DNA from 4 places in the Hymenobacter sp. DG01 genome. Region 4 is predicted to be linked to each of the others. Evidence: riboswitches for the same ligand, from Rfam matches in the RefSeq annotation. Region 4 holds a riboswitch; each other region holds the start of a gene.

Region 1 (7,481 bases), 2.3 Mb from region 4:
TGTCGCCGGCTACCCGCAACTCGTTGCTGGCGGAAGCCGTGAATACGGCGCCTGGGCCCACTATCAAGCTACCTCGTATGGTTATTGGACTGCTGCCACTTGCGGCGTACGAGGCATTTGTAATACTGCTCAGCTTCCTGAATACGACGTTCGGATAGCTGCGCCCCGAGAAGGACAACGTGGTGCTACCCCCCGTTTTGCGCCGGAATTCCCACGTTCCGGCTTCGGTTCCGGCCACAGTAGCCAGGTTCTCGACCAGCCCTGCGTGTGCTTGCTCAGTGTAGTGCCGGTAGGTTCCGCCGTTGTAGAGAAAGAAATTCGGGTTGTCGCCCGCAATGTCAATCACGCCCCTGTCGCTCGTGTTTGTCAGCACGCCTTTGTTATACACGGCCAATGCGGTTTCGGTGGCGCCCGTGCGGTTCAGCCGCAGCGGGATGGTGGCCGTATTCAACGCCGAAATTTCTGCTAGGATAGAGTCCCCGGCGCCCGGATTGATGGTCAGGGAGCGAACTTCAGCCGTGGGCGTAAGGGCCGGCGCTACGGCCCCGCCCGCATCGAGCACCACCGTATAACGGCCGGGAAGAGCCGCGTGGTCAAGCAGCACATCGTCGGTAGTCGTCGGCACGGCGTCGGTGTCCCAGTTGCGGGCGTCAAACCAACTGCTGGTTCCCGCGCCGCCATCCCAGCGCACCACGGGCGTCACCACGAAACTGATGCTGCCTGAGGCACCACCACCCGGCGCGGGGTTAGCTACGGTTATGGGGTAGGTTCCCGCCAGCACCACGTCTGAAGCCGGAATAGTAGCCGTGAGTTGGGTAGCACTCCCGAATACGGTAGGCCGATCAACGCCATTGAAGCGCACCACGCTGCCCGCAATAAACCCCGAGCCCGTTACGGTGAGGGTAAAGCCGTTGCTGCCAGCGGCAATGCTGGTCGGGCTTACGGCCGTCAGGACGGGGGTAGGGTTCAGGGCGGAAGTAGCCTGCACCTGAAAATTATCGATGCGCAACGGCCCTGAGCCCGTAGCTCCGCTGGCCAACAGCCGCAGAATCAGGGAGGACTTGTTGTTCAGAGCGGTGAAGCCCGACAGATCTACTACGTGTTCCGCAAAAGTGCTTATTGCGGGGTTGTTAATCGAGGCGGCGGTAGTGAAGCTCGTGCCCCCATCGGTACTATAAGCTACCGTGATGGTAGGCGCACCTGAAGAGGGATGCAGTGACTGAAAGTATAGCTTGTAGGACGAATAGTTGCTTAAACTGGGTCCGGCAAGCGTGAACTGGAAATAGCGGCTGTTGGTACCGCTGGAGTTATTCATACCTAACGCCAGTCCGGCCGGAGCAGCACTAAAGGCATTTGTTCCGGCAGGGGTACCGGTAAAGGTAACAAAGGCCTCGGTGGAGGAAGCGGCGGCCCCAATGCCTGGGGCCGTAGTCGGCAGTAGGGTTTCGTAGCTGGTGCCGGAGTTAAAGTCGAAAGCGACAATGGTGCTGGTAGTTTGGCCCTGGCTGGCTAATGGTACCAGCAGAAACACGAGGAAACGGCAAAGCAAAGCCACTCGGCGGGCTGCCTGAAATATGAACATATGCACGAACTATGAATCCTAACAATAGAGCCCATATCTCTCAGGCTCAACCAAAAATACGTACAGTCACAGGATAAGCAATCCACAGGACCAGAAATGCCGGACCGGGCGGCAGCTGTGCCTGCCTAGCAGCCGGCGGGTAGCTTCTCCTCCTGCTTACCGGAGCGGCTCCACGCCTGAAGCCAAAAAAGCCCTTCCACACGTACGTGAAAGGGCTTTTTTGAGAATCTGACATTAAGCCAGATTATTCTTTTTCCAGGCGCAGCTCAGCACCCTGAGGGCTGCGGAGCGTGAGCTTGTCGTCGGTGAGGGTTACCACATCGAAGGTGTTGCTCTGGGAAGCGCCGTCGGGGGTCATCGTGATTTTCTTGTTGGCCTGGTCGAAATCGTACTTGCCGTTCACGGAGCCAGCAGGCGAGGTCATGTTGTACTGCTTGTTGGCGAAGAAGGTAATGCGCTCATCTTCCTGGGCATCGGTCTGCTTTACTTTATCACCCGTGGAGTCCAGCTCCTTATCGGTTTTCCAGATTTTGCTTTCGGTGCCATACAGCATGTTCACACCTTCCACTTTGCCTTCTTTGCTGCCGCAGGAGGCGGCAAACAGGGTCACAAACAGAAGGAGGCTGGCGAGGTAGCGCAACGGTGCAGCTTGATTTTTCATGGGGGTAGGGGAAAGAGTAAATAAGAGGGAGAAATACCATCAGACGCAGCGCCTGACTTTGCGCTTCTTACGGGGCAGTTGCGCAAGATGTTCAGCCCGTCCGTGCTTGAGCTTCATGCCCATAACTTATTGCGGGCCTTGGCGTAATACTCCCTACCGACCCCGTTTATGCACTTGGTAGTCGGTTGATTTCTCCACCCTTACCTGACTTTACGACCATGGGACTGTTTGATTTTCTCTCTAACGACGGCGAAAAAAAGCCTGTTCAACCCGCTGCTAAACCCGCTGCCGGCGGCGCTACCGATTTCTTTGGCAACGCCAACCAGCCCGCCGCTGCTCCGGTTGCTGCCCAAGGCGAAACCTACACGGTAGTGAGCGGCGACTCGCTTTCCAAAATCGCTAAGCATCATTACGGCGATGCTGCCAAATGGCATCAGATTTATGATGCCAACAAAAGCATCATCGGCTCTAACCCCGACCACATCGAAGTAGGCCAGGTGCTGACGCTGCCCAAGCTATAAACCTTAACCTCAGCTTCGAAATATCCTAAAAAAGCCACTCTGCCATGAGTGGCTTTTTTGCTTTTTAGCAGTCCCTTTTTGCAAACACCGAGTACTCAGATTGAGTACCGAGGGCAATTATTTTCATCAATGGGCAAGGACCTACCCCTTCGCTCAAGCTTAAACCCTGCTGATTTTTCACAGGATTTATCCATTGAAAATCAACCTATTAAATACAAAAAATAATTATCCTCAAACTCCACAGTAACAATAGCAAGCGGAAATAATATTTTTCAACCACCTATTGCATATATCAAAAACAGCACTATACCTTTGCAATACCAACCCGGTACTCTCCCGCTCGCGGCGGGATAGTTTTCATAAGATTTATACAGAAGCGGCGAGAGAACAGGCTCCGTGACCCGCTGGCAACCTTCGACCGCGCGAAAGGTGCCAATTCCTGCCCGACCAAGCTTTTGCTGGCGGGGCATATAACTCAGGAGTACCATGGAAAACACCTTCGCTTTCGCCCCCTTCACCCCCAACGCCCCGGTCGCTTTGTCGCGTATCGCCTCGCCGTGGGCTTTCTGCGTTTCGGTAGCTGCTCCAGCCACTGCCGCAAACCGGCGAATGCGAATGCGCTGCTGTAGCGCCTGTTGTTGCTGTTGCTAGCCCTGAGCGGCTACCCAACATCCCTACCCCTTTTTCCGGCCTGAACCCTCGGTGACCCGCAGCGGCACTCAGGTTCTGCGCATCGCAACTGGCTTTCGGAGCAACTCCATGCTGGTTCGGGTGCGGCCCTCGCTACGCCTTGTCGTGGCTCTCTTCCAGCGTTTTCGCTCCCTCTTCCATACCCAAACGGCCTTTAACCCTGCCCTGCCATGTCCACGCAGAACCTCCACTTCGAGACCCTCCAACTCCACGCTGGCCAGCAGCCCGACCCCGTAACCGGTTCCCGCGCCGTGCCGCTGTACCAGACCACCAGCTATGTGTTCAAGAACGCCGAGCACGGTGCTAATCTGTTTGCGCTGAAGGAGTTTGGCAACATCTACACCCGCCTCATGAACCCGACTACTGACGTGTTCGAGCAGCGGGTAGCGGCGCTGGAAGGTGGCGTAGCGGCCTTGGCCGTTTCCTCGGGGCAGGCCGCGCAGTTCATTGCCCTGAACAACATTCTGCAGGCCGGCGACAATTTTGTGAGCACCACCCACCTGTATGGCGGCACTTACAACCAGTTCAAGGTGGCATTCAAGCGCCTGGGCATTGAGGTGCGCTTCGCCGACGGCGACCAGCCGGAGAAGTTTGAGGCCCTGATTGATGAGAACACCAAGGCTCTTTACCTGGAAACCATTGGTAACCCCAGCTTCAGCATTCCGGACTTTGAGCGCATTGCCGCCATTGCCAACAAGCACGACCTTCCCCTGATTGTAGACAATACCTTTGGGGCCGGGGGCTACCTTTTCCGCCCCTTGGAGCACGGCGCGCACATTGTGGTAGAATCGGCTACGAAGTGGATTGGTGGCCACGGCACTAGTATTGGGGGCGTGATTGTGGATGGCGGCACCTATGACTTTGGCAACGGCAAGTTCCCGCAGTTCACGGAGCCCTCGGAAGGTTACCACGGGCTGGTGTTTAATGATGTGTTCGGGAAGGGCGGACCATTTGGCAACATTGCCTTTATCATCCGGGCACGGGTAGAGGGCCTGCGCGACTTTGGCCCATCCCAGAGCCCATTCAACGCCTGGCAGCTGATTCAGGGTTTGGAAACGCTGAGCCTGCGCGTAGACCGCACTGTGGAAAACGCCCTGCGCGTGGCTACCTGGCTGGAACAGCATCCGCAGGTAGAGGCCGTGAACTACCCCGGCCTTAAGAGCAGCCCCTACCACACCCTGGCCCAGAAATACCTGAAGCGCGGCTACGGCGGGGTTCTCACCTTCGCCATCAAAGGCAGCAAGGAAACCGCTACGCAGTTTATTGACAACCTGAAGCTGGTGAGCCACCTGGCAAACGTAGGCGACGCCAAGACGCTGATCATTCAGCCCTCGGCCACTACCCATCAGCAACTCTCCGACGAGGAGCAGCGCGCGGCCGGCGTAACGCCTACCCTGCTGCGCCTCTCGGTAGGCATTGAGCACTTTGAAGACATCCGGGCCGATCTGGCGCAAGCCTTTGACGCCGTGCGCAACGCAGCCTCGGTTTCTTCTGAGGAAGCCGGTAGCACCCTGCTACCCGAGCCGGAAGTAGAACATGCCGCTACGCTGGAAGTCTAGCACTTGAGAGGGGTTGATTCCTGGCGGCAGGTGAGAGAGCCGCCAGGTAGCTTCTTCCAGCACCGCGGTAAGCGGGTAGGCGCTGAAGTTTTTTGTGAGAGAGGAATCTTCAGCAGACAGCCGCCCGCGCTTAGCCGGGGCGGAGCCGGGCAGAATCGGCTCCGCCCGCGGGCTAGGTTTTCGCGCATTACCACCACTATGCGTCAGGATGACGCGGCAAGGATTTTCTCCTGTGAAGACGACTGATACTCCTACGGCTCCCGTGAGAAGCTCCCTGGCGCCGCTTCAGCTGCCGGCTGCTCCTAGTATGCCTGAGCCCGACGAACCACACCTGTTCCGCCTACCCCGGCCTCTGCGACTGGAAAGCGGGGCCACGCTGCCCCGGGTAGAAGTTACCTATCATACCTACGGCCGCCTCAATGCCGCCCGCGACAATGTGGTGTGGGTGTGCCATGCCCTTACGGCTAATGCTGATGTACTAAGCTGGTGGCCCGGCCTAGTTGGCCCCGCCTGCCATTTCGATCCGGCCGACTGGTTTATTGTGTGTGCCAATGTGCTGGGCTCCTGCTACGGCACTACCGGCCCGCTCACCCCCGACCCGCTGACCGAACAGGTAGCCTACCACGAGTTTCCGCTGCTCACCATCCGCGACATGGTAGCGGCTCACGAAGCTCTGCGCGAGCACCTGGCCCTGACCTCTATTCATACCTTGATTGGGGGCTCTCTGGGGGGGCAGCAGGCCGTGGAATGGGCAGTGCAACGGCCCGAATTGTTCGAGAACTTAGTGCTATTGGCTACCAACGCCCGGCACTCGGCCTGGGGTATTGCCTTCAACGAGGCCCAGCGGCTGGCCATCTTCGCCGACCCCTCCTACCCCACCGCCACGCCCGAAGGTGGTGCGGCGGGCCTGCGGGCAGCCCGGGCCCTGGCCCTGCTCAGCTACCGCAGCTACCAAGCCTACGGCCAAACCCAGACGGACACCGACGACACGAAGCTGACGGACTACCTCGCCAGCTCTTACCAGCGCTACCAAGGCGATAAGCTGGTAAATCGCTTCAATGCCTACAGCTACGTCACGCTGTCAAGGGCCATGGATAGCCACCATGTGGGCCGGGACCGGGGAAGCGTGAAAGCCGCTCTGGACCGCATCCGGGCCCGCACGCTGGTTATTGGTATTACCTCCGATGTGTTGTTCCCGACCTCCGAGCAACAACTGCTAGCCCGCCACATCCGGGGAGCCATGTACGCTGAAATGGACTCGCACTACGGCCACGACGGCTTCCTTATTGAAACTGCCCAGATTACTCATTTCCTCGACCGATTCTACGTTCAGAGCTATGCCCACTAACACTGCCCCTATTTCTGCTTCCTTTGTTGCCCGGCCCTGGCGGGTGGGTCTGATTGGGTTTGGCTGTGTAGGCCAGGGCCTCTACGATATCCTGGATCAGCAGCCCGACGCTGGTTTCTACATTGCCCGCATTGTGGTGAAAACGCCGCATAAGGTTCGGCCGCTGCCAGCCGAGCGGTTTGAGTTCGATGCGGACGCCCTACTGAACGACGAAACGCTGGACGTGCTGGTAGAGGTAATCGACGATGCCGACGCAGCGTTCCGGCTGGTGGCCGAAGCCTTGCGCCGGGGCCGCCGGGTAGTAACGGCCAACAAAGCCATGCTGGCCCGCCACCTCCCAGAGCTGGTGCAGCTGCAGCGTGAAGGTCAGGGCACCTTATTATATGAGGCAGCTGTGTGCGGCAGCATTCCCATCATCCGGACTCTGGACGCCTATTTCAGCGCAGAGCCACTCAGCCGCCTGACGGGCATCCTCAATGGTTCCTCCAACTACGTGCTCACGCGCATGGGCGAGGAAGGCTCGGAGTACGCATCAGCCTTGGCCGAAGCTCAGGAGCGAGGTTTTGCCGAAACGGACCCCAGCCTGGACATGGGTGCTTTCGACCCGCGCTCCAAGGCCGTGTTGCTGGCCGCGCACGCCTACGGGGCATTTCTGCAGCCGGAGCAGGTACTTAACCTGGGTATCGAGGGAATCAGCGCCGTTGATATTGCCTTTGCTGCCAGCCAGGGCCAGAAAATAAAGGTAGTAGCCGGCCTGCAGCGCCTCCCCGATGGCCGCGTAACGGTGCTGGTAACGCCCCAGCTCGTCGGCCCTGAGTCGCCGCTCTACGCCGTGGACCACGAGTTTAACGGAGTAGTAATTGAAGCCGATTTTGCCGGCGAGCAGTTTTTGCGCGGTCGCGGGGCTGGCGGGCACCCCACCGGCTCGGCTGTGCTGGCGGATTTGGCGGCGCTGCGGCAAGGCTTCACGTACCAGTATTCCAAAACGGCGAACCCGCCTACCTATGCCTCCGACCTGGAAGTGGAAATCTACCTTCGCACCGACGAAGACCGCCTCATTGACCTGCTGGATTTCAGCGAGATTTCCGAAGAAGCCGACGAGGACGAGTACGTAGTAGGC
Region 2 (7,481 bases), 390 kb from region 4:
GAAGGTCAGCATCACTGGAGGCACCGGTAGTGCTGGTAAGAGCGGCCGGCGCAGCGCCAGCGCATAGCACCTGCGGGCCCGCGACGCTACCCGGCTCCGGCAGATCAGGCACCTGGATTATTCCCGAGCTTTGGCGGCAAAAACAGTCGGTGTCAATGCGCAGCGTGATGGTGTAGTTGCCGGGCCTGGCGTAGATATGAACGGGGTTCTCCTCAGTTGAGGTGGCACCGTCGCCGAACGTCCAGAGATATTTCTTATTATCAAATTCAATGGGCGGGGCCGTGAATGAGATTTGCCGACAACCCGTTATCTGCGCAATAGGCCCCACGCGCAACAAAGAACTCTGGTTGAAGTTGACTAAGCCCAGGCCACTCAGGCGACCACCCAGCTGTAGGCTGTCGTCGGCGTAGCGGGACTTGGCCCCCAGCGAGTCCGGGTACGGAATGACGCCCAGCGCGGGCTGGTTGTCACGGGCCACGTAAATCTTGCCGTCGGGCGCGGCCTGCAGGGAGCCCAGGTCGGCCGGGGTTTTCTGTTTGAGCGGAATGTCTTCCTTGGTAACCGGCCCGCGGCCGCTGATGTCGAATTGCAGCAGTTTGGGCGGGTTGCGCACCGTAGCATAGAGGTAGCTGCCAGGCGAAAACCCTACTCCATAATATTTCCCGGCGCCGCTGTCCACAATGTACGGCACCTGTGGGTTAACGCTGACCTGGCCCGAGCCGGTATCAAACCCAAACAGCTCCACGGTGCTGCTGCTGTCGCCCACTACTTCGCTGTAGCGGGCCAGGGCCAACTGCTGACCATTGGGAGTTACCTTCATCTGGCCCTTATAGCCCAGGGCCGCCACACTTGGCGCGTGCAGGCTGCCGACGGTTGAAATAATGGGCTCGTCGATGAGGACCGGACCTACATAGCCGGCTGATTGCCGCACACGGTAGGCCAGAAAGGCGTCGCCGCGGTTATTATTCCCCCCCTTGGCAGTGCCCCAGCCGTGCGCGATAACCCAGATGTCGCAGCCGTTTTTATGGAATACGGCTGTCAGCTTCTCCGCCGTGCCGCGGGCCAGAGGGGTGTTTTTGGTAGCCGCTATAACGGTGCCCGGCCCACCACCCTCAGGAATTTCAATTTCCGAGTAGCTCAGGCCAACGGTGTCTTTCAGGGTAAAGAGCAGGTAGCGCGTGGGTTGGCCAGCTATAGGTTTGCCCGGCAGCTTGATGGGAAGGGGGCCGTCGGTAGTGAAGCGGCTGCCTGCCAGCCCCGTGCCGTTGGTCATCACACTACCGTCGCCGTTCCAGACGGTTTCGCCGTTGCTGTAGAACAGAATTTCGCCGTTGGCGTCTGACATTACCCCCGAGCCGGCCGGGGCATCCATTGCCCCATTTGTGAGCACCTTCGGAAGGGAGTCGGCAGAGGCCTGGTTGAAGTCGAGCCCCGCTTTAAAGCCAAAGTACCAGGTGTTGGCAAACTTTTCATCGGCCGCGCACTCCGGGGGGGGAGGGGGTGGTGCCTGGCCGAACGTGGTGGTAGCGGCTCCGCTCAGCAGCAAAAGTAGCAGCAGGCTCAGCAGCCGGCTGGCCGCCGCGCCCGCCCGTCCGGCTGGCCGGCGGGGTTGGGTAAGGCACAGAAAGGAGGTACGGGTAGAGTGCGGTAGTTCTGCACGCATAGTAGGGCAGGTGAAGAGCAAAGGAGAAAGCAGATGCGCAAAAAAGAAGCTGCCACCCACTACCTTAGAAACGAAGCACAACGGCCGGGTATTGCTGAAATGCAGCTAGCCGTTTGTAGTAAAGCTACACACTGCCCGCCAGGTTTATGCAATGCAATGTCAGAATAGTGATAGGCACCGCTGCCAGCCGACCGCTAGAAGCCTTTCTGGTTACCCCAGAGCCCTAAATGGGGCTAATGCGCCCCGGTTTAGGCCCTGAAAAAAGCGGTGTGCACTATCCCCGGCAGTTGGCCTGTGCCTCTGGTAGTGCCCGTTGCGTAAAGTAATTTGCTCAGTACTTTCGGGTGGGGCACATTGGCAAAGGCTCGTACCTTTCTACCCAGGGACTTTAGTGGCGCAGGGGGCGCCCTTGCCCCATAAGCTGTTGGCTGCCACAGGTTCCGCTGCCGAAGCCAGCAGCCGTTCCCTTTCTTGCCTTCTTTCTATGTCTATCGTCTGCTTTGGAGAAATGCTCTGGGACGTACTGCCAGGCGGCCGACAGCCGGGCGGCGCGCCCCTTAACGTAGCCGTGCACCTGCGCCAGCTGGGTTGTTCCGCGGACCTGATCAGCTGCGTTGGGGAAGATGAGCCGGGCACGGAGCTCCTGCGCTTTATACAGTCACGCGGCCTGGATACTACCTTCATACAGCGCAGCAAGCATTACGCCACCGGACGGGTAACTGCCCACGTAGATGCGGCCCAGGAAGTAACCTACCAGATTGACCAGCCCGTGGCCTGGGACTACATCCGGCCCGGTGCGGCCCCGGAGCAGCGGGCGGATCAGGCTGAAGCATTGGTATTTGGCTCCCTGGCCGCCCGCCAGCCCGATTCCCGCCAAACCCTGCGGCTCCTGCTGGAGCGCGCCCGCCTTAAAGTATTCGATGTGAACCTGCGCCCGCCGCACTACACGCGGGCGGTAGTAACCGAGCTGCTGGCGCAAGCCAACCTGCTGAAGCTAAATCACCACGAGCTGGCAGAAATTATGGCTTGGTTTGGAAAGGAGCCCGAACTGCCCGCTGCTATGCAGTGGCTAACCGAAAACTTTGGGCTGCAGGCCGTGTGCGTAACCTGCGGGGCCGCCGGGGCCCTGCTTTGGACCGGCAACCACCTCTACCGTGCCCCTGGCGTGCCGGTGGCGGTAAAAGACCCTATCGGCAGCGGCGACGCGTTTCTGGCCGCTCTGCTCAAAGGCTGGCTGGCCGGCACCCACCCCGAGCAGGCGCTGCGCCTGGCCTGCGCTACCGGCGCGCTGGTGGCCACCCATCCGGGCGCAACCCCTGCGTTTACCGAACACGACGTGCAGGCGCTGATGGCTAGGCAGGCCGTGTAGGCAGCGCCGGCCTGCCCCGAGTGCGAACCAGCCGCTTGCTACCTGCTCCTGAGATGCACCAGCCTGCCCGGCGGCTCCCCGAGCATCCGAAGTCTTTTAGGTAAACAAAAAGGCCCCGCTACCAATTAGCGCGGCCTTTTTGCTACAAATAAACTTGCTTACGCCAGCACCTGAATTACGGCTTCCGAGAACCGCTCCATTTCCTCTAGTTGAGGGCTGCACTGGAGCAGAAACAGGTCCACGCCCACGGCTTCAAACTCGCCGATGCGGTCGGCTACCTGCTGAGGGGTACCGGTGAGGCCGGAGCGCAGGCCACGGTTGGAAACCGAGTAGTCCTGCAGGCTCACCTGGTTTTCCAATTGGGTGCCGGCCAGCCACTGCTGGTAGTTTTTGTAGCCCGCCGCCGAGCCTTGCACGTTGGTAATGCGCTCCAGCTCCTTCTTCACCTCGGCCTCGGTGTTGCGTACAATGCTGTAAGCCGCTACCCCGAACTTCATGGGCGGTAAACCCAGCCGGTCGCGGCGCTCCTGCAGGTCCCGGATGCGGCGGCCGATGGCCTGGGGCTCGTCGCCGTGCATCACGTAGCCGTCGCACTGGGCGGCAATCAGGTTTTTGGCCGCCTCCGATTCGCCACCGGCGTAAATGAACGGCCGGGGGCGCGACACGGGCTTGGGCTGCAGAATGGAGTCCGTCACCTTATAGAACTTGCCCTCGAAGGTGAAGTGGTCCTGCTTCCAGAGGTTGTCCACTACGTGCAGCCACTCGGCGGTGCGGGCGTACCGGTCGTCGTGCTGCTCGAAGTGCACGCCGTACTTCTTGGCCTCATCCTGCCACCACGACGACACCACGTTCAAGGAAATCCTACCCCCGCTGATGTGGTCAATGTTGGCAGCTTGCTTCGCCAGCAAAGCCGGCGAGTGGAAAGTGGGCCGCACGGCCACCATCAGCTCGATCTTCTTGGTTACGGCAGCCAGAGCCGCCGCCGTGCTCCAGGCGTCCAACGACGGGGCTTCTTCGCCCTTGATGTCGTTGAGGTTGAGCTCAGCAATCAAGGACAAGTCGTAGCCGAGGTCCTCGCTGCGCTGGGCCAGCGTCTTCACGTAGTCCCAGTCGGCGCGCATGTTTTCGTCCTCAACATTGCGCAGCCACCCGCCAAAAACAGGCATCCAATATCCGTACCGCATGGCTTAGTGAATGGAAGCCGCTACCGGCTGTTGGGTGGAAGAAACGGCATCAGCGGCAACGGGCTGGCTGCCGGGGTTCGAAGCCCCGATCTGGGTTTCGAGGTAGTCCACGAAGCGGGCGTAGGGGTCAAAGCCCACCACATTCACGGCGTCGGCCACGAAGTTAGACAGGGCATTCACGTCGTAGAACAGCACGTCGCCGGTGCGGTCATCCACCAGATACTCAATGCCGCCCACGTCGATTTTGGCGGCGGCCACGATGCGCTCCACGGCTTCTACTACCTCGGCGGGAGGCGTGAAGGCTTCTACCTGAATACCCTTTTTGGGGGCTTCGGTGAGGCAGAAGTCGCCGGCAGCAGGCTCTTCCGGAATCTGGCAGATTTCGGCGGGGCACAGGTTAAAGCTCTCACCGGTGGTGTACACCTTCATGGCGTAGAGGAACTTACCGTTCAGGGTTTCTACGCGGTGAATGTGGCCGCCGCGAGGCGCCACGTACTCCTGCACCAGCGCCGTCTGGTCGATGCCGAGGTCAATCTGTCCGGCGGCTACGGCGGCCTCTACCCCCTCCATGGTATCGAAGCGGATGATGCCTGCGCCGCTACCCCCGATGTTTACCTTCACCACGATGGGAAACTGCAGCTGCCGGGCCGCGTCGGGCACCCGGGAGGCGTGGTTAATCACGAAGGACTTCGGGAATTTCAGGCCCAGCGAGGCGAACAGGCTGAGCTGGCGGGCCTTATTGGTTTCGATGGCCGTGGCCGCCGAGCCGTTGATGATGCGCGTGCCGATGCGCTCCAGGTGGGTGGCGTAGCCGGCCGTATGGAAGATGCCCTGGCCGTGCCCGCGCAGATAAGCCGAGGAGCTCATGCGGTTGACCACCAGGGAGTAGCGGCTCTCGGTTTCGGCGGGGTCGAAGAGGTGGTGGGCGGCGTCGATTTTTTCGTAGGGCAGGCCCCGGCGGTCCAGCTCGGCAAACAGGGGCTTAAACCATTCGGGATGCTCGAAATAAATGCCAATGGGCTTTGAAGGCTGCGACATGAGAAGGGAAGAAGAAACAGATAGTTGAAGTCAGCGGAAAACGCTACCCCCTACAACCGCCAGAACCTCCGGAAGTTAGGCCGGGCGCAAAGACGCCACGCAACCGCCCGAACACATTCCGGGTTGGGCAAGGATAAGGGGGTAGGGAAGAGGGGCCCGGAGCCGGGAAGGAAGTAGGCGGGCGCGGTCAGGCCGTAGCCATTGCTCTGCCCTTACGGCAGTTGCGGCACCCGTGAAACGCAGAATTGCCCCGGCCGGGGGCTAATGAACCGGCAGCTCTACCCGGCCAGCGGCGTACAGACGGCCCAACAACACGTGCCACAACAGCCATGCTGTACAGAAGCAAGGGTGGCAGGAGTGGGGGCGAAGTGCGGGAAGCGGTTCACGGTACGTTGTTTTTATATGGTCAGGACTTGGCACCGTTTCCGTACTGCTACGGAAGGTTGCCGGCGTTTCGTCGAGCCTGTCTCTCCACGCCTCTGTATAAAAACAATCCTTTCAGGTAAAGAATTGAGTGCGGCAAAGGTAAAGCGGCCGGGTCCAGAAAGCCAAATTTTCTTTGCGCGCCGCTTAGGCAGCAGGGGGTAGGCAGCGTAGGCCCCAGCGCACATGCGGTGTGTAGGGTGCAGGTGCTGCCTTGTGCACTAGCCGGGTTAGCAGAAGGCTACTAAAAAATCTGATGGACAGAATTTTATAAGAATAAAATGGGCTTGTAAGGACTTTGGAATGAATCTGGCCTTATTGCTAATAAAATGCACTTAAATAATTTTTAATATAACTATATCTTCTCATATTTATTCATATTGATTTCCTGAATGGCTTGCAGGGCGTGTCTCATTCCCACTTTTATATCCTTCTATCAGCATGAAAGCAACCGGAGTACTCTTTGCTGCTCTTTTGACCAGCGGCGCTGCCACAGCGCAGAACAACATCCAAACATCTACCAGCTACGGCAACAACAACCGCGTGACGGTGGAGCAGCTAGGCCGGGCGAATACGGCCATTGCGCACCAGAACGACGCGGCCGTGAACGGGGGCAGCAGCAGTGGCAACAACAACGAAGTAACCCAAACTCAGGCCGGCATCCAGCATACGGCGCAGGCTGACCAGATGGGCAACCGCCAACAGGCCATTCAGACACAGCTTTCCGATGAAAGCAGGGGCGCCAACAGGGCCTTCATCCGGCAGGGCTCCACGGCCGCCGGCAGCAACGGCAACTACGCCAGCCAGTTCCAGGGGGGCTTCAGCCACAGTGCTTTCATTGAGCAGGTGAGCGGGGCCAACTACGCCACCCAAAACCAGAGCGGCCGCAACGCCTATGCCGAGATTTACCAGGCTGCCGGAAATAATAACCGCGCTACCCAGGACCAGAATACCAACGTATTTGGCGGTACTGCTACGGCCCGACAGCTGGGGGCTAATAACACATCCAGTCAGCAGCAGAGCGTTTCGGGCCAGTCGGCCTCGGCCAGCGTGCTGCAGCAAGGCAACAATAACTCGGCCGGCCAACAGCAGCAAAACGCCGGCAGCTACATGACCGCCACCATCGGGCAGCAGGGCAATAACAACGCGGCTACTCAGTCGCAGCTTAGCCAGGGAGGTGCGTCTTCTGCCGCTTTCATTCAGCAGACCGGCAACAACAACGCCGCCGACCAAACCCAGAGTCACTCCGGGGCTTTCGGGGCCGTGGCCGCCAGCGCTACCCAAACCGGCAACAACAACGCCGCTACCCAAAGCCAGACGGGGGTTCTTTCGGTGAGTGCTACGGTCACCCAGAGTGGTAACCGCAACGAGGCCACCCAGACCCAGGCGAGTGCGGCTTTTGCGGGGGCTTCTATTCAGCAGGTAGGCAACAACAATGCGGCCACGCAGCGCCAGCAGAATGCCGGTTTCGCGCAGGCCACCATCGGGCAGGATGGTAACCGCAACGTGGCTAACCAGCGGCAGGAAGGCGAGTATCACGAGGCCGTGGCAGAGCAGACGGGCAACCGGAACACGGCCATTCAGGACCAGCAGGTAGGCGGTTTCGCCAGCAGCCCTGCCCGCTCGGGCAACTACGGCTACATCAGCCAGGACGCCAACGATTCGTACGCCCGCCAGCTGCAGGTGGGTAACAGCAACGACGCGCGCACCTACCAGGGGGCCCGCTTTAACAGCAGCGACGTGACCCAAACCGGCAACGGCAACATCACCCTCGTGCGCCAGAACCGTTAGACTCCGGCCGCCT
Region 3 (7,481 bases), 2.1 Mb from region 4:
AGTGGCACCACCAATGAGCAGCGGCGTTTTAAGGCCGCGCTTTTCCATTTCCTGAGCCACGTACACCATTTCATCCAGACTCGGGGTGATGAGGCCACTGAGGCCAATTACGTCCACTTGCTGCTTCACGGCTTCGTCCAGAATCTTTTCCAGGGGCACCATTACGCCCAGGTCCACAATATCGAAGTTGTTGCAGGCCAGTACCACGCCCACGATGTTCTTGCCGATGTCGTGCACGTCGCCTTTCACCGTGGCCAGCAGGATTTTACCGGCGGTTTGCCGGTCGCCGCTTTGCTTGTCGGCCAGCAGGTAGGGCTCCAGGTAGGCCACAGCCTTCTTCATCACGCGGGCCGACTTCACCACCTGGGGTAGGAACATCTTGCCCGCGCCAAACAGGTCACCAACTACGTTCATGCCAGCCATCAGGGGGCCTTCAATTACTTCGAGTGGCCTAGCGACCTGCTGACGCACCTGTTCAGTGTCTTCGTCGATGAACTCCGTGATGCCTTTCACCAATGCGTGCTGCAGGCGCTCGGCTACGGGCAGGCTGCGCCAGGCGTCGGCTACTACTTCGGTTTTGTCCTTCTGCTTTACTGTGTCGGCGAATTCCACGAGGCGCTCGGTGGCATCGGGGCGGCGGTTCAGGAGCACATCTTCTACCAGCTCTAGCAGGTCCTTGGGTACTTCGTCGTACACGGCTAGCTGGCTGGGGTTCACGATGCCCATATCCAGGCCGGCCCGGATGGCGTGGTAAAGGAAGGCCGAGTGCATGGCTTCGCGCACCACGTCGTTGCCGCGGAATGAGAAGCTGATGTTGCTGACGCCGCCGCTGGTGAGGGCGCCGGGCAGGTTTTGCTTGATCCAGCGGACGGCCTCAATGAAGTCGAGGGCGTAGGTGCGGTGCTCCTCCATGCCGGTGCCCACCGTCAGGATGTTGGGGTCGAAGATGATGTCCTCGGCCGGAAAGCCCACTTCGTTCACCAGAATGTCGTAGCTGCGCCGGCAGATTTCGATGCGCTTCTCGTAGTTGTCGGCCTGGCCGTTCTCATCGAAGGCCATTACCACCACGGCGGCGCCGTACTGGCGCACGGTGCGGGCGCGCTCCTTAAAGGTTTCCTCGCCCTCTTTCAAGGAAATGGAGTTGACAATGCTCTTGCCTTGTACGCATTTCAGGCCGGCTTCCAGCACGCTCCACTTCGAGGAGTCAATCATAATCGGCACCCGCGAAATGTCGGGCTCCGAGGCAATCAGGTTCAGGAACGTGGTCATGGCCTGCTCCGAGTCGAGCATGCCTTCGTCCATGTTCACGTCGATGACCTGGGCGCCGCCTTCTACCTGGTCGCGGGCTACTTGCAGGGCGGCTTCGTAGTTGCCGGTTCGGATGAGGCGGGCAAAGGCGCGGGAACCGGTTACGTTGCACCGCTCGCCCACGTTCACGAAGAGGCTGTCGGGGTAGATACCGAAGGGCTCTAGGCCACTCAGGCGGGTAGCTTTCGGCAGCTCGGGCAGCTTACGCGGCTCATACTTGTCGGCCAAGCGGGCCAGCTCACCGATGTGCTGAGGCGTGGTGCCACAACAACCACCCACCACCGTCACGAGACCTTCCTTGAGGTAGTTTTCTACCACGCCCGCAAATTCCTGGGCCGACTCATCGTAACCGCCAAACGCATTCGGCAAACCGGCATTCGGGTAAGCCGAGATGTGCACGTCGGCAATACGGCTCAGCTCCTTGATGTACACCTGCAACTGATCGGCGCCGAGGGCACAGTTCAGGCCCACGCTCAGCAGGGGCAGGTGGCGAATCGAGTTCCAGAACGCCTCTACCGTCTGCCCCGAGAGGGTGCGGCCGGAAGCGTCGGTAATGGTGCCGGAAATCATGACGGGCACCACGCGGCCGCCTTCATCGAAGAACTTCTGAACGGCATACAGTGCTGCTTTGGCGTTCAGTGTGTCGAAGATGGTTTCGATGAGTAGCGCGTCGGAACCGCCGTCAATGAGGCCGCGCACCTGCTCGTGGTAGGCAGTGGCTAGCTCGTCAAACGTCACGGCCCGGAAGCCGGGGCGGTTCACGTCGGGGGAGAGGCTAGCGGTACGGTTGGTGGGCCCAATGGCGCCGGCCACGAAGCGGGGCTTATCGGGGTTCTGGGCCGTAAACTCGTCGGCTACTTCCTTGGCAATGCGCGCCGACTCGTAGTTGAGCTCATACACGATGTCCTCCAGGGCGTAGTCTGCCTGGGCAATGGTGGTGCCGCTGAAGGTGTTGGTTTCCACCATGTCAGCCCCAGCCGCGAAGTAATCGGCGTGGATGCCTTTGATGATATCGGGGCGGGTGATGCTGAGCAGGTCGTTGTTGCCGCGCAGAGGCTTGGGGTGGTCGGCGAAGCGCGTGCCGCGGAAGTCAGCCTCTTCCAGCTTGTGGCGCTGAATCATGGTGCCCATGGCGCCATCCAGAATCAGGACACGTTTGGCAAGGATATCGTGCAGCGGGGAGTCAGTGACGGTCGGCATATCGGCTCTTCAAGTAATTCGGCAGCGAAAAAGTGCCTATCCAGAGAGAGCCGTGCGGGAAGCGCGTCCTGTTCTTATCTTCTTCCAGACCGCCTAAGCAGCTCGGAAAGGGAATTAGCACCTTGTTTTATTTCAGGTTGCTAAGACGTCATCGGGCCCAATCCCTCGGTCTTTCTGGATAAGTAACTCTGCGAAGATACAACCGGAATCTTCGAAATTCAATTCGGGAAGCCGGGAGCGGGGCTGGCTCACCGATTTTGGGCCGAAGAGCCTCTCGGCAGCGCAAAGGCAGCGCGCCTCCACCAGCCTAGCAGGAAAATAAATGTAACCGCGGCGGAAACATATATGTAGGTACCCGAGTTGCTACGCGCTGGATCCGCAGGTAGCGGGTTCTCTATATAGACTTCATCATGAGCCAAACCACCAATCTGTTTACGCCCGTGCAAGTGGGTGCCCTCACGCTGGCCAACCGCTTCGCCATGGCTCCCATGACACGCAGCCGCGCTACCAACGAGGCTACCGCCCCCACCGACTCCGTGGTGAAATACTACGTGCAGCGCGCCTCAGCCGGCCTCATCATCTCCGAAGGCTCTCAGGTATCGCCCCAGGGCGTGGGCTATATCAATACGCCCGGTATCTACTCGGAGGAGCAGGTAGCCGGCTGGAAAAAAGTGACGGATGCCGTGCACGCTGCCGGGGGCCGCATTTTCATTCAGCTCTGGCACGTAGGGCGCGTATCGCACCCCTTCTTCCACAACGGGGAGCTACCCGTAGGGCCCTCGGCCATCAAGCCCGAAGGCGCCAAAGCCTTTACCGGTCAGGGCTTTGAAGATGTGCCAACGCCGCGCGCTCTGGAGTTGAGCGAAATCCCGGGGGTAGTAGATCAGTTCCGCCAGGCCGCCCGCAATGCCAAGCTCGCCGGTTTCGATGGGGCTGAAATTCACGGTGCCAACGGCTACCTGCTTGATCAGTTTATTCAGGACGGCTCCAACCAGCGCGCCGATGAGTACGGCGGCAGCCTGGAAAACCGCAGCCGCTTCGTGCTGGAAGTGGTAAAGGCTGTGGTGGATGAGCTGGGCGCCGACCGTGTAGGCATCCGCCTCTCGCCCCAGGGTAGCGCCAGCATCAAGGACTCTGATCCGGTGAAAACCTTCAGCTACGTAACCGAGCAGCTCAACCAGTTCAACCTGGCCTACCTGCACGTCATTGAGGCCCTGCCCGGCCACCCCATGGCCCAGCCTCAGGCTCCGGCCGTAGCGGCCCACCTGCGCAAAATCTTCAACGGCACCTTCATCCTGAACGGCGGCTACACCCAGGAAACCGCCGATAAGGCCCTGGCCAACAACGAAGCCGACGTTATTGCCTTCGGGGTGCCTTTCATTGCCAACCCCGATCTGGTGGAGCGCTTCCGCATCGGGGCCGCCCTTAATACCCCCGACCCCAGCACGTTCTACGTGCCCGGCGACAAAGGCTATATCGACTACCCCTCTCTGCAGGAGCAAGGTGTAGATACGAAAGAGCCCGTGGATTACCAGAACAACTAAGCCGACCCCGCCTGGCTTACAGAAACCCGCTTCGGCCCCGGCCGAAGCGGGTTTCTTTGTAATGGGCCTCACCCTGGCTTTGCTACCCAGGGAGAAAGGTGCCAGACGATAAAGCTGTTGGCGGCTACCAGCGCGGGCGAGCATTTATTGACCGAAACCGGGCGTAAGTGCTCAGGTTAGACCGGTTCGTTGATAATTTGCTTTTCTTATATAGAGTAGGATTAATTCTTTGCAGCAGAATGTGTAGGTTGAGGGCCATTTCGGACCCATGCTTTCCTATCTTCTGACTATGAAGCCACTACCTCCGGTAAGTCGCGCGCTGGGCTTGAGCGCGGCCCTGCTGCTGGCCCTGAGCGCCTGCAGCCCCAAAACCGCATCGGTTACCACCACCAGCCCTACCCCCCCACCCACCGCCGAAGCCGCCCCGGCCCAGCCGGCCGTGGCCTCGTTTCAGATTCCGGTGGAGTACTACACTCTGCCCAACGGCCTGAAGGTGGTACTTTCGCCCGACCACACGGCGCCCACAGCTACCGTAGCAGCCTATTACAACATCGGCTTCCGCAACGAGCCCCGCAACCGCACCGGGTTTGCCCACCTGTTTGAGCACCTTATGTTTCAGGGCTCCCAGAACCTGGGCAAGATGGAGTTCATTCAACTGATTCAGAAAAACGGCGGTATCCTGAACGGCTCTACCCGCTTCGACTTCACCAACTATTTCGAGGTAGTGCCCTCGCACAAGCTGGAAACTATGCTCTGGGCCGAAGCCGACCGGATGCGCGGCCTCGCCATCAACCAGGCCAACCTCACCAATCAGCAGGGGGTAGTGAAAAACGAGGTGCGCGTGAACGTGCTCAACCAGCCCTACGGCGGCTTTCCGTGGCTGGACATGCCCCAGTACGCCAACAAAAACTGGAACAACGCCCACAACTTCTACGGCGACCTGAAGGACCTTGACGCCGCTACCCTGGAGGATGCGCAGGCTTTCTTCAAGACCTACTACGCCCCCAACAATGCCGCCCTGGCAGTAGTCGGCGACTTCGAGCCGGCGCAGGCCAAAGCGTGGGTCGAGAAATACTTCGGCAACATTCCGGCCGCTACCCAGCCGCCCAAGCCAGACCTTACGGAGCCCCGTCAGGAAAAGGAGCAGCGCTTCACCAAGGACGACAAGCTGGCGACCAAGCCAGCCCTGGCCTTCGCCTACCACATGCCCGACCGTAATACGCCCGAGTACTACGCCCTCATCCTGCTCGACCAGATTCTGCTGCAGGGCAAAGACTCGCGCCTCTACCAGGCCATGGTGCAGAAGCGCGGCCTCACCGATGACGTGAGCGGGGGCATCAACTACCTCGGCAATGCCTTCAACTACGCCGGCCCCATGCTCTGGATGGGCAACCTGACCTACGACCAAACCGTGAAATCAGACTCCGTGGTGAGCGTGCTGGATCAGGAAATCAACCGCTTAGCCAAAGGAGGCATCGATCAAGCTACCCTGGATCTGGCCGTGGTAAAGCTGCGCTCCAACCTCTACGACCAGCTTTCCGGCTCCGACAACTTCGGCCGCGCCGACATGCTGGCGTCCTTTGCGTTGTTCGATAACGACCCCTCGCGCATCAATAAGCTGGAAGGCGAGTTCCGCAAAATCACGCCCGATGTGATGCAGCGCACCATTCAGGAGTACCTGCGGCCTACTAATCGCACTATTCTCATTGTAAACCCGCTGGCAAAAAGCTAACCCGATACCGTATGAAAACTTCCTACCTCGGGTTGCTCAGCGCAGCCCTCTTCCTGACTGCTTCAGCAGTCCAGGCCCAAACCAAGCCTACCCCCAAGCCAGCCAGCAAAGCTACTACAACGGCTAAACCGGCCGCTGCTCCGGCTGCTCCTGCTACCCCCAAGGAAACCCCGCCCCCCGGCGGCACGCCCCGCGACTTCGCCCTACCCGCCAAAGAAGAGTTCGAGCTGCCGAATGGCCTCTCGGCTAAGCTGGTGCCCTACGGCCAGGTGCCCAAAGTGACGATGATGGTGGCCATTCAGGCGGGCAACGTACACGAGGCTCCCGACCAGGTAGGCATTGCCGACTTGCTGGGTAAGCTAATGAATGAGGGCACTGCTACCCTTAACGCTACCCAACTGGCCGATAAGGTGGCCCGTATGGGTGGCTCTCTCAACATCTCGGTAGGCCAAGACCAGACCATGCTGTGGGCTTCCTGCCTCTCGGAGTATGCGCCGGAGCTGGCTACCCTGCTGGCCGATGTGGTGCAGCACCCGGCTTTGCCTGCCAGCGAGCTACCCCGCATCAAAACCGATTTTAAGCGGCAAATGAACTTGGCCCGGGCCCAGCCCAGCATGCAGGCCCGCCAGAAGTTCGTGGCCTCGCTGTACGGCAACCACCCCTACGGCCGGCCCCTACCCACCGACGCGGCCATTGATGCCCTGACCCTGGAGCAGGTGAAAGCCTTCTACCAGAATCAGTACGGCGCCCAGCGCACCAGCGTGTACGTGGCCGGTAAGTTCGATAAGGATGCCCTGCGCCAGGCCATTACCAAAAGCTGGAGCGAGTGGGCCAAGGGTCCGGTCCCCCGCATTGAAATTGCTAAAGCCCAGATTCGGCCTGATATCCTGACCCTGGACCGGCCCAGCGCCCCCCAATCAACCCTCATGATTGGCATGCCCGTAGTGGACCCCTCGCACCTCGACTACGTGCGCCTGCGCGTGATGAACTCCCTGCTGGGTGGCTCCTTCGGCTCACGCATCACGCGCAACATCCGGGAAGATAAGGGCTACACGTACTCGCCCTACAGCAACATCGAAACGCACTACCGCGCCGGCAACTGGACTCAGAACGCCGATGTGACCACCCAGGAAACGGGTAACTCGCTCAAGGAAATCATGTATGAGATTGAGCGCCTACAGAAAACCCCACCCACGGCCGAAGAGCTGAAAGGCATCCAGAACTACGAGTCGGGTTTGTTTGTGCTGCGCAACTCCACTCCCGGCGGCATCATCAGCCAGCTCAACAACCTGGACCTGCACGACCTCCCCGATTCCTACCTCACCGAGCAGGTCAGGAACATCAACGCCGTTACGCCCCAGCAAGTCTCGGAAACCGCCCGCAAGTACGTCCGCCCCGAAGCCATGACCATCGTAGTAGTCGGCGACAAAAAAATTATCGACCCCCAGATCAAGAAGTTTAAGGATAGCCGGAAGAAGGCGTTGTAAACTAAGGCTAATTCCTCTCCTCATCTGAAGAGGGGAACTAGTCCTAACCAGAAGCTCTAAATGAAAACAGCCGCCCCGGAAGCCGGGGCGGCTGTTTGTTGCAATAGGTGTGCGAGGTCGGGTGTATTTATACAGCTGCGGCAGCAGGCTGGGGGTGTTGGGTTGGCATTTCCACGTCCACGCCCAAGCCTTTGGCAATGGCCATACCTA
Region 4 (7,481 bases):
CATGGACGAGCTAGCTGACCAGTACGGCAACGGCACGCTCAAGCTCACCACTCGCCAGGCTTTCCAGCTGCACGGCGTGCTCAAGCGCAACCTCAAAAAAACCATTCAGGGCTTCAATGATGCCCTGCTGGACAGCATTGCGGGCTGCGGCGACGTGAACCGCAACGTGATGTTCAACCCCAATCCGCACCAGAGCCGCGTGCACGAAGAAGTGTACGAGGTGTCCCGGCAGATCAGCGCCCACCTCACTCCGCGCACCTCGGCTTACTGGGAGCTGTGGCTAGACGGGGAATCGAAGTACAGCAGCGTACCGAACGAGGGCGAGGAAGATGCCGAGCCGATTTACGGCAAAACCTACCTGCCCCGCAAGTTCAAGATTGCCCTGGCCGTGCCACCCCACAACGACACCGATATCTTCGCCAACGACCTGGGCCTCATTGCCATTGAGGAAAACAGCCGCCTGCTGGGCTTCAACGTGGCCGTGGGCGGTGGCATGGGCATGACGTTTGGCATGCCCGAAACCTACCCCCGCCTGGCCAGTCTCATTGGGTTTGTGCCCACTGAGGAGGTAGTAAACCTATGCGAAAAGGTAGTCACGATTCAGCGCGACTGGGGCAACCGCGAAAACCGCAAGTTCAGCCGCCTCAAATACACTATCGACCGGGTAGGTCTGGATGTGTTCAAGGCCGAGCTGGACAACCGCCTGGGCTTTGCCCTGGAGCACGGGCGGGCTTATGAGTTCAAGAGTTCCGGCGACGCTTTCGGGTGGAGCCAGGGCCCCGATGGTGCCCACCACCTGACCTTGTTTGTGGAGGGCGGCCGCGTGGCCGACCGGCCTGGCAGCCAACTCAAAACCGCCCTGCGCGAAATTGCAGCTTTCCATACCGGCGACTTCCGCCTGACCGGCAACCAAAACCTGATTATAGCTAATGTAGCGCCCGAAGACCGCCTCACCATCGAGACGATTCTGGCCCAGCATGGGGTAGCTGTAGAAACCACTTCGGGGCTGCGGCGGGGGGCTTTGGCCTGCGTGGCCCTGAATACTTGCTCCCTGGCTTTTGCCGAAGCTGAACGCTACATTCCACAACTTATTGATAGATTGGAGCCTGCGCTGGCGGCTCATAACCTCACCCACGACGACATCCTGATCCGGATGACGGGCTGCCCCAACGGCTGCGCCCGGCCCTACCTGGGAGAAATCGGGCTGGTTGGGCGGGCGGTGGGCCGCTACAATCTGTACCTCGGCGCCGCTTTCAACGGGGAGCGGATGAACAAGCTCTACAAAGAAATGTTGGACGAAGACGGCATCGTGGCGGAGCTTACGCCCCTTTTCGCCGACTACGCCCAAAACCGCCAGCCCCAGGAGCGCTTCGGCGACTTCGTGATTCGCCAGGGCTACGTTCAAGCCACCACCGAAGGCCTGAATTTCCACGTGTAATACGGTTAGTTTAGGGAAACGTCATGCAGTGCCGTCGAAGCATCTCGCCCGTGCCTCTGCATAACGTTCTACTCCTATCCGCCCCCTACCCTTCCAACCAACACCAACCCATGCCTCTTTCTTCCAACGAACTTCTTCAGCCGGAACCGCCGCCGCAGCCCAATAGCAACCGGCTGTTTCCTGTGTTTCTGAAGCTGGAGCAGCTGCACGTGCTGCTGGTAGGCGGGGGCTACGTGGGCCACGAGAAGCTCGCGGCCCTGCTGGCCAACAGCCCGGCTGCGGCCGTAACGGTGGTAGCCACCTGGTTTTCGGCGGAGCTGAAAGCCCTGGCCGCCCGCCATCCGAGCGTGCAGCTGCGCGAGCAGCCCTACCAAACCACCGACCTCGTGGGCCACGACCTGGTAATTGTGGCTACCAACGACAAAGCCCTGAACCTGCGCATCAAGGCCGATGCCACGCGCCAGCGCCTGCTCTGCAACGTGGCCGATACGCCCGAAGCCTGCGACTTTTACCTGGGCTCCATTGTGCAGAAAGGCGACCTAAAAATTGCCATCAGCACCAACGGCAAGTCGCCGACCATTGCCAAGCGCCTGCGCGAAATGCTCACCCAGGCCCTGCCCGATGAGCTGCACGACGTGCTGCAGCGCATGTCTGTCATCCGGGACAAAGTCGGCGGCGACTTTGCTCACAAGGTGAAGTCGTTGAACGCCGTGACGGCTGAGCTGACCGGCGGCCCGGCCTACGAGTCGCCGGCGGCGGCGCGGTGGCGTCGCATTGCCACGGCCTCTCTGCTTGCCTTTGCGGTCATGCTCGTGTTCAACATTCTCTCCTACTACTTTACTCTGGAGCAAGTGTGGAGCGCGGCTACCCACGCCGAAATGTTCTGGCTGTTTGTGGCCATCGGCTTTGGCGCGCAGCTGATTGATGGGCTCTTGGGCATGGGCTACGGGGTAGTAACGGCTATCAGCCTGATGAGCCTGAACATTGCTCCGGCCGCCGTGAGTGCCAGCATCCATACCGCCGAAATGTTTGCCAGCGGGGCCTCGGGCTACCACCACTACCGCTTCGGCAACGTGAACAAGCGCCTGTTCAAGGTGCTCCTGATTCCGGGGGTGCTGGGCGCGGTTACCGGGGCCTACCTGCTCTCAAAATTCGGCGAAACCTACGCCGGCTACGTCAAGCCCCTGCTGGCCGCCTACCTGCTGCTGCTCGGTATTCGCATCATTTCCAAGGCCTTTTCCAAACCCGGCTCGCGCAAAAAGCACAAGAAGCTGGGGCTGCTGGCCGCGGCCGGCGGCTTCCTCGATTCGTTTGGCGGGGGTGGCTGGGGGCCGCTGGTAACCAGCACCCTCATTGCCGGGGGCCGCACGCCGCAGTACGTTATCGGCTCGGTGAGCGTCACGGAGTTTTTTGTCACGTTTGCCAGCGCCGTTACGTTTTTTGCCACCCTGGGCATCTCGCACTGGCAGATTATTCTGGGCCTGATTGTGGGCGGCGTGGCCGCTTCGCCCATTGCCGCCCGCCTGGCTGGCCGCATTCCGGTGCGCTGGATGCTGGTAGGCGTGGGCCTGATGGTAATCGTCTGGAGTTTATGGGCCTTGCGGAAGGTGTTTATGTAGGATGATCATGATTTAGCGTAAGAGTCCGCAAAAGAAAGTCCTGCCAAAGTAGTTTGGCAGGACTTTCTTTTGCGTGATGGTTGATGCACTACATCACAACTGCTGGATCGGGCACAGTACGTTGGTGTACGCGGCGTAGTATGACGGCTAGAACCAAGGCGCTGAGCAGCACGGCGGCGACGTAGTACCAAGAAGACGTAAACAGGTCCTCTACCCCATTTAGCTTGCTGGTAGCCGTGTGCGTGCTGGCCTGCAGGGCCAGCAGGTTATTGAGCGCGTGCAGGGCTATGGTCAGCAGTAAGGAACGGGTCCGGTAATACAGCCAGCCCAACAGCAGCCCCATGAGCCCGGCCGAAACTGTTTGCACAGGGTTCAGGTGAAACAGACCAAATAGCAGCGCCGACTGCCCAATAGCCACCCAGGGCCGGTAATTACGCAGCAAGCCGGTAAGCAGTATGCCCCGAAACAACACTTCTTCCAGCACAGGGGCGCTGATTACGAGCAGCACAAAGGCTAGCACAGGCTGCCCCTCCAGACGCAGGAAGGCTTCCGCCGCCCAGTTGGGCAGGTGCAAATAATTTACCGTGGAGCGGAGCACCACCTGCGCCAGCACGATAGCCGGCAGCAGCGCATACACGCTCCCCGGAACGCGGCCCAGCAGTCGTAGTCGCGGCAAGCGCCGACGGTAGCGCCAGAGCAGAAATCCTATGGTAACTAATTCACCCAAAGCAGTTGCCAAGGCACTGACAACAATTGATGTATGATGAAGGAATTTGTTGAAAACAAGAAAGACTGATACTACAGCGAGTACCATTATTAGCAGAAACCACCCCAGGGCGCCCCAGCTTTCTTTTAGGGTAGGATAAGCAGCTTCCGCCACTTCGGAGGCGGGCTCAATTCCTGATTTTGCACGCGTTTCCATGCAATACGGATAAATAAGTAACAGATATCAGGAGGTAAATCTAAAGGGTTTATTTATGAAAATACCCCCGGCCCCTTAAAGCAGGGACCGGGGGTAGCGCCAGCAAAACCCAGAAAGGTTACGCTACCGGCTGCCGGGCTTGCTCCTGCCCCAGCTTGCTATGCTTGCGGCCGTAGCCGAAGTAAATAGCCAGCCCGATAGCCAGCCACACGGCCAGGCGCAGCCAGGTTTCCCAGGGCAAGGACACCATCATCACCAGGCAGGTCAGGATGCCCAGGATGGGCACCAGCGGCACCAGGGGCGTGCGGAAGCCACGCGGGGCGTTAGGCTCTTTCTTGCGCATGATGAGCACACCCAGGCACACCATAACGAAGGCCAGCAGGGTGCCGATGCTCGTCATTTCGCCTACCACTGCAATGGGAACGAACCCGGCGAAGAGGGCAATAAACAGGCCCAGCAGCAGCCCCGACTGCAGGGGCGTCCCGAACCGCTCGTGCACGCGGGCAAATACGGGTGGGAGCAGCCCGTCCTTGGCCATGGCAAAGAACACGCGGGTCTGACCCAGCAAATCCACCAGAATCACGGAGGTGTAGCCGATGATGATAGCCAGAATTACGGCCGAAGACAGCCAGGCGTAGGGCGTTTTCTCGATGGCAATGGCCACCGGGGCAGCACTGTTCTTGAACTCGGTGTAGTTGGCCAGGCCCGTGAGTACGTGGCCGAACAGCACGAACAGCACCGTGCACACCAGCAGGGAGCCGATGATACCGATGGGCATGTTGCGCTGGGGGTTCTTGGTTTCCTGGGCCATAGTAGCCACAATATCAAAGCCAATGAACACGAAGAATACTACCCCCGCCCCGCGCAAAATACCGCTCCAGCCAAACTCCCCGAACACGCCCGTATTGGTTGGGATGTAGGGTTGGTAGTTGGCGGGGTCGATGTACTGCCAGCCCAGGGCAATAAACACCAGCACCACCGACACCTTCAGGCTCACGACCAGGGCATTAAACCAGGCTGAGCTTTTGGTGCCGCGTACCACAATGAGCGTGATGCCCAGCACAATGAGCATGGCCGGGATGTTGACCAGCCCGCGCACCACGCTGCCATCGGCCAGGGTGGCCGTTTCAAACGGCGACATAACCAATTGGGGCGGAATGTGCAGGTTGTACTTGCTCAGAAACTTCACCAGGTACTGCGACCAGCTGATGGACACGGCCGCCGCACCCACCGAATACTCCAGAATCAGGTCCCAGCCGATAATCCAGGCGAACAGCTCCCCCATGGTGGCGTAGGCGTAGGTGTAGGCCGAGCCGGCCACGGGCACCATGGCGGCAAACTCGGCGTAGCACAGAGCCGAGAAGGCGCAGCCCACGGCTGCCACCACAAACGAGAGCGTAACGGCCGGGCCGGCATTGTTGGCGGCGGCCAGACCCGTAAGCGAAAACAGGCCCGCCCCGATAATCACCCCAATGCCGATGGCAATCAGGTTGAAGCCATTCAGGGTTCGTTTCAGGGTGCCAGCCCCAGTGGCCGCGGCTTCCTGCCGCAGCAGTTCCAATGATTTTTTAAGCATAAAAACAGGTGCCACCGCTGGGGTGGCTGGTAAGAAAAAAACCCGGCCATTGTACTACCCCCGCCTGGGGGCAGCGTGCTTTCCGCCCCTGAGCGGGGGTAGCACAACAAACTGCTACTTCGGAGAAGAGGAAAAAGTAGCAAGCTGCTCACTCCCAGATGGGGTGCGCGCCGCAAAGAGAAAACGAGAGCAAAGCCCGCAGCAGCCAGAGTGCCTACCCAGGCGCACTACCTATACGCGGCCGCAACAACAGCCACCCCAAGAATCCGCCGGCACCCGCCAGGAGGCCACACGGAAGCTGGCAGCAAAAACTACGAACGGGGTACTACGGCAGGGGCAAAAGTCCACGGCTTGTTGTTTTTATATGGTCAGGAATTGGCACCGTTCCAGCAGTTGCGGATGGTTGCCGACGCTTCTTAGAGCCTGTCTCTCAGCGCCTCTGTATAAAAACAATCCTTTGGGCTAGAAAGAATTGATGGGGCAAAGGTAGGGCCGGAAATCCACCGCTGCAAACTGCTCAGCTGCCGGCCTGTTTCCTCTGGTTTTCCGGGCAGTGCCTACGCGGCCGGCCCCGCCCTCCTTGTCCGGCTTCCGGACACTCACAAGCCATAGCCACTCTCGCAACTAACATGTAGCCAAGCTTTTACTACCCCCGATTAGTTTGAGGCCCCGAAGTTTAACCTGAAAATTTAATTATTTTCAGAGGCCCTTCAGCCGGTGGTTTAGCCAAAGTTGGCATTTGAGTTGGGTATTACCCATACAGAAGCTCGCAGCCTGGCTGCTACCACTAAGCGCTTCCTTTCCTGAATTTAACTCTTCCAACATAGCCATGAAAAAGATTCTCGTTCTTCTCGCCGCCTTCTCTCTTTCAGCAGCCGCCGTTTCGGCCCAGACTACGCCTGCAAAAGCCGCGTACGGGCAGCATCAGAAGGGCAACAAGCCCGCCAAAACGCCCGAGCAGCGCGCCGACCACGCCGCCCAAAGTCTGGCCAAGAAGCTAAGCCTCTCGGCCGCTCAGACCGAGCAGGTGCGCCAGCTGAACCTGGCCCGCTTCCAGGAGCTGCAGGCCAAACGCACCCAGGTTGCTACCGCCGCCGATAAAAAGCAGCGTCATCAGGCCATGAAAGCGAGCAAGGACCGCTACGAAGCCCAGCTTAAGCAAATCCTGAGCGCCGAGCAGTACACGAAATACGCTCAGCTGCAGGCCGAAAAGCAGGCCAAGCGCAAAGCCCACCAGGGCCAGCGCCAGGCAAAGAGCTAATCTGGTTTCCTGACTACCCCACGCCCAAACGCCCCGGTACCGTGCTGTATCGGGGCGTTTTGCTGTCCGCCTAGGTCGCGCTAAGCCCCGTCACTACTCTCCCGGCTCCACTCCTGAGGCCAGGGCACTGGCTTGCTGCTCGGCCCTGAGCCACCGCAGCCGATAGCAGTTCATGGCCGTCTCGCCGAGCTGCTCCAGCAGACGGTAATTGGCTACGGCCCCTACTGCCGCCCCGATAACGGGCACCAACTGGGCCATTTTGGCCAGGTCAATGTAGTCGCGGTACTCCTGCTGAAACGTGCGCCAGTCAAACTCCTGCACGTCGGGGGGCAGGGTATGGCGGTAGGTGTCCCAGGTAGCCACCCGCTGGTATATTTCGTTGCGGGTGTGCTGGCTACTGAAGGCCAGCTGAAAGATGTGAAGCAGAAACAGGCGCTCGGTGTAATCCTGCACATCGTGCCCGTAGAGAGCGGCTACATCAAACAGAAATTTGAGCTTCAGGCCCAGTAGCAGCGGAAAATCGGCGAGGCCCAGCAGAAAGCCACCGGCTCCGGTCACCGCGCCTTCGGCGGCTGCCGTGTTGCGGTAGTAGCGCAGCGTGCTTTTCACGGCCACCTCACGCTCCGAAAGGCTTACGCCAACCTGGGGGCGCCGGGTAAGATGCC

The links. Region 4 has a riboswitch for S-adenosylmethionine ahead of FGZ14_RS07560 (amino acid permease). Riboswitches for the same ligand answer to the same signal wherever they lie in the genome.
Positions count from the first base shown of each region.
Region 1: another riboswitch for S-adenosylmethionine. It lies ahead of FGZ14_RS17945 (O-acetylhomoserine aminocarboxypropyltransferase/cysteine synthase family protein); the one in region 4 lies ahead of FGZ14_RS07560 (amino acid permease).
Region 2: another riboswitch for S-adenosylmethionine. It lies ahead of FGZ14_RS09025 (RimK family alpha-L-glutamate ligase); the one in region 4 lies ahead of FGZ14_RS07560 (amino acid permease).
Region 3: another riboswitch for S-adenosylmethionine. It lies ahead of metH (methionine synthase); the one in region 4 lies ahead of FGZ14_RS07560 (amino acid permease).

Region 1 is NZ_CP040936.1:4,221,914-4,229,394, reverse strand. Features, by position in the region: gene FGZ14_RS17960 (IPT/TIG domain-containing protein) at 1-1,582, opposite strand, end outside; gene FGZ14_RS17955 (hypothetical protein) at 1,827-2,243, opposite strand; gene FGZ14_RS17950 (LysM peptidoglycan-binding domain-containing protein) at 2,462-2,764, shown strand; SAM riboswitch class I at 3,128-3,241, shown strand; gene FGZ14_RS17945 (O-acetylhomoserine aminocarboxypropyltransferase/cysteine synthase family protein) at 3,625-5,013, shown strand; gene metX (homoserine O-acetyltransferase) at 5,246-6,361, shown strand; gene FGZ14_RS17935 (homoserine dehydrogenase) at 6,351-7,481, shown strand, end outside.
Region 2 is NZ_CP040936.1:2,149,894-2,157,374, reverse strand. Features, by position in the region: gene FGZ14_RS09040 (gliding motility-associated C-terminal domain-containing protein) at 1-1,663, opposite strand, end outside; gene FGZ14_RS09035 (carbohydrate kinase) at 2,148-3,032, shown strand; gene FGZ14_RS09030 (LLM class flavin-dependent oxidoreductase) at 3,191-4,216, opposite strand; gene FGZ14_RS09025 (RimK family alpha-L-glutamate ligase) at 4,220-5,254, opposite strand; SAM riboswitch class I at 5,650-5,744, opposite strand; gene FGZ14_RS09020 (hypothetical protein) at 6,119-7,468, shown strand.
Region 3 is NZ_CP040936.1:3,864,428-3,871,908, forward strand. Features, by position in the region: gene metH (methionine synthase) at 1-2,508, opposite strand, end outside; SAM riboswitch class I at 2,580-2,693, opposite strand; gene FGZ14_RS16395 (alkene reductase) at 2,919-4,052, shown strand; gene FGZ14_RS16400 (pitrilysin family protein) at 4,342-5,784, shown strand; gene FGZ14_RS16405 (pitrilysin family protein) at 5,796-7,271, shown strand; gene FGZ14_RS16410 (catalase) at 7,399-7,481, opposite strand, start outside.
Region 4 is NZ_CP040936.1:1,762,269-1,769,749, forward strand. Features, by position in the region: gene FGZ14_RS07545 (NADPH-dependent assimilatory sulfite reductase hemoprotein subunit) at 1-1,438, shown strand, start outside; gene FGZ14_RS22235 (TSUP family transporter) at 1,549-3,057, shown strand; gene FGZ14_RS07555 (CPBP family intramembrane glutamic endopeptidase) at 3,146-3,733, opposite strand; gene FGZ14_RS07560 (amino acid permease) at 4,098-5,555, opposite strand; SAM riboswitch class I at 5,913-6,005, opposite strand; gene FGZ14_RS07565 (hypothetical protein) at 6,385-6,816, shown strand; gene FGZ14_RS07570 (EcsC family protein) at 6,910-7,481, opposite strand, start outside.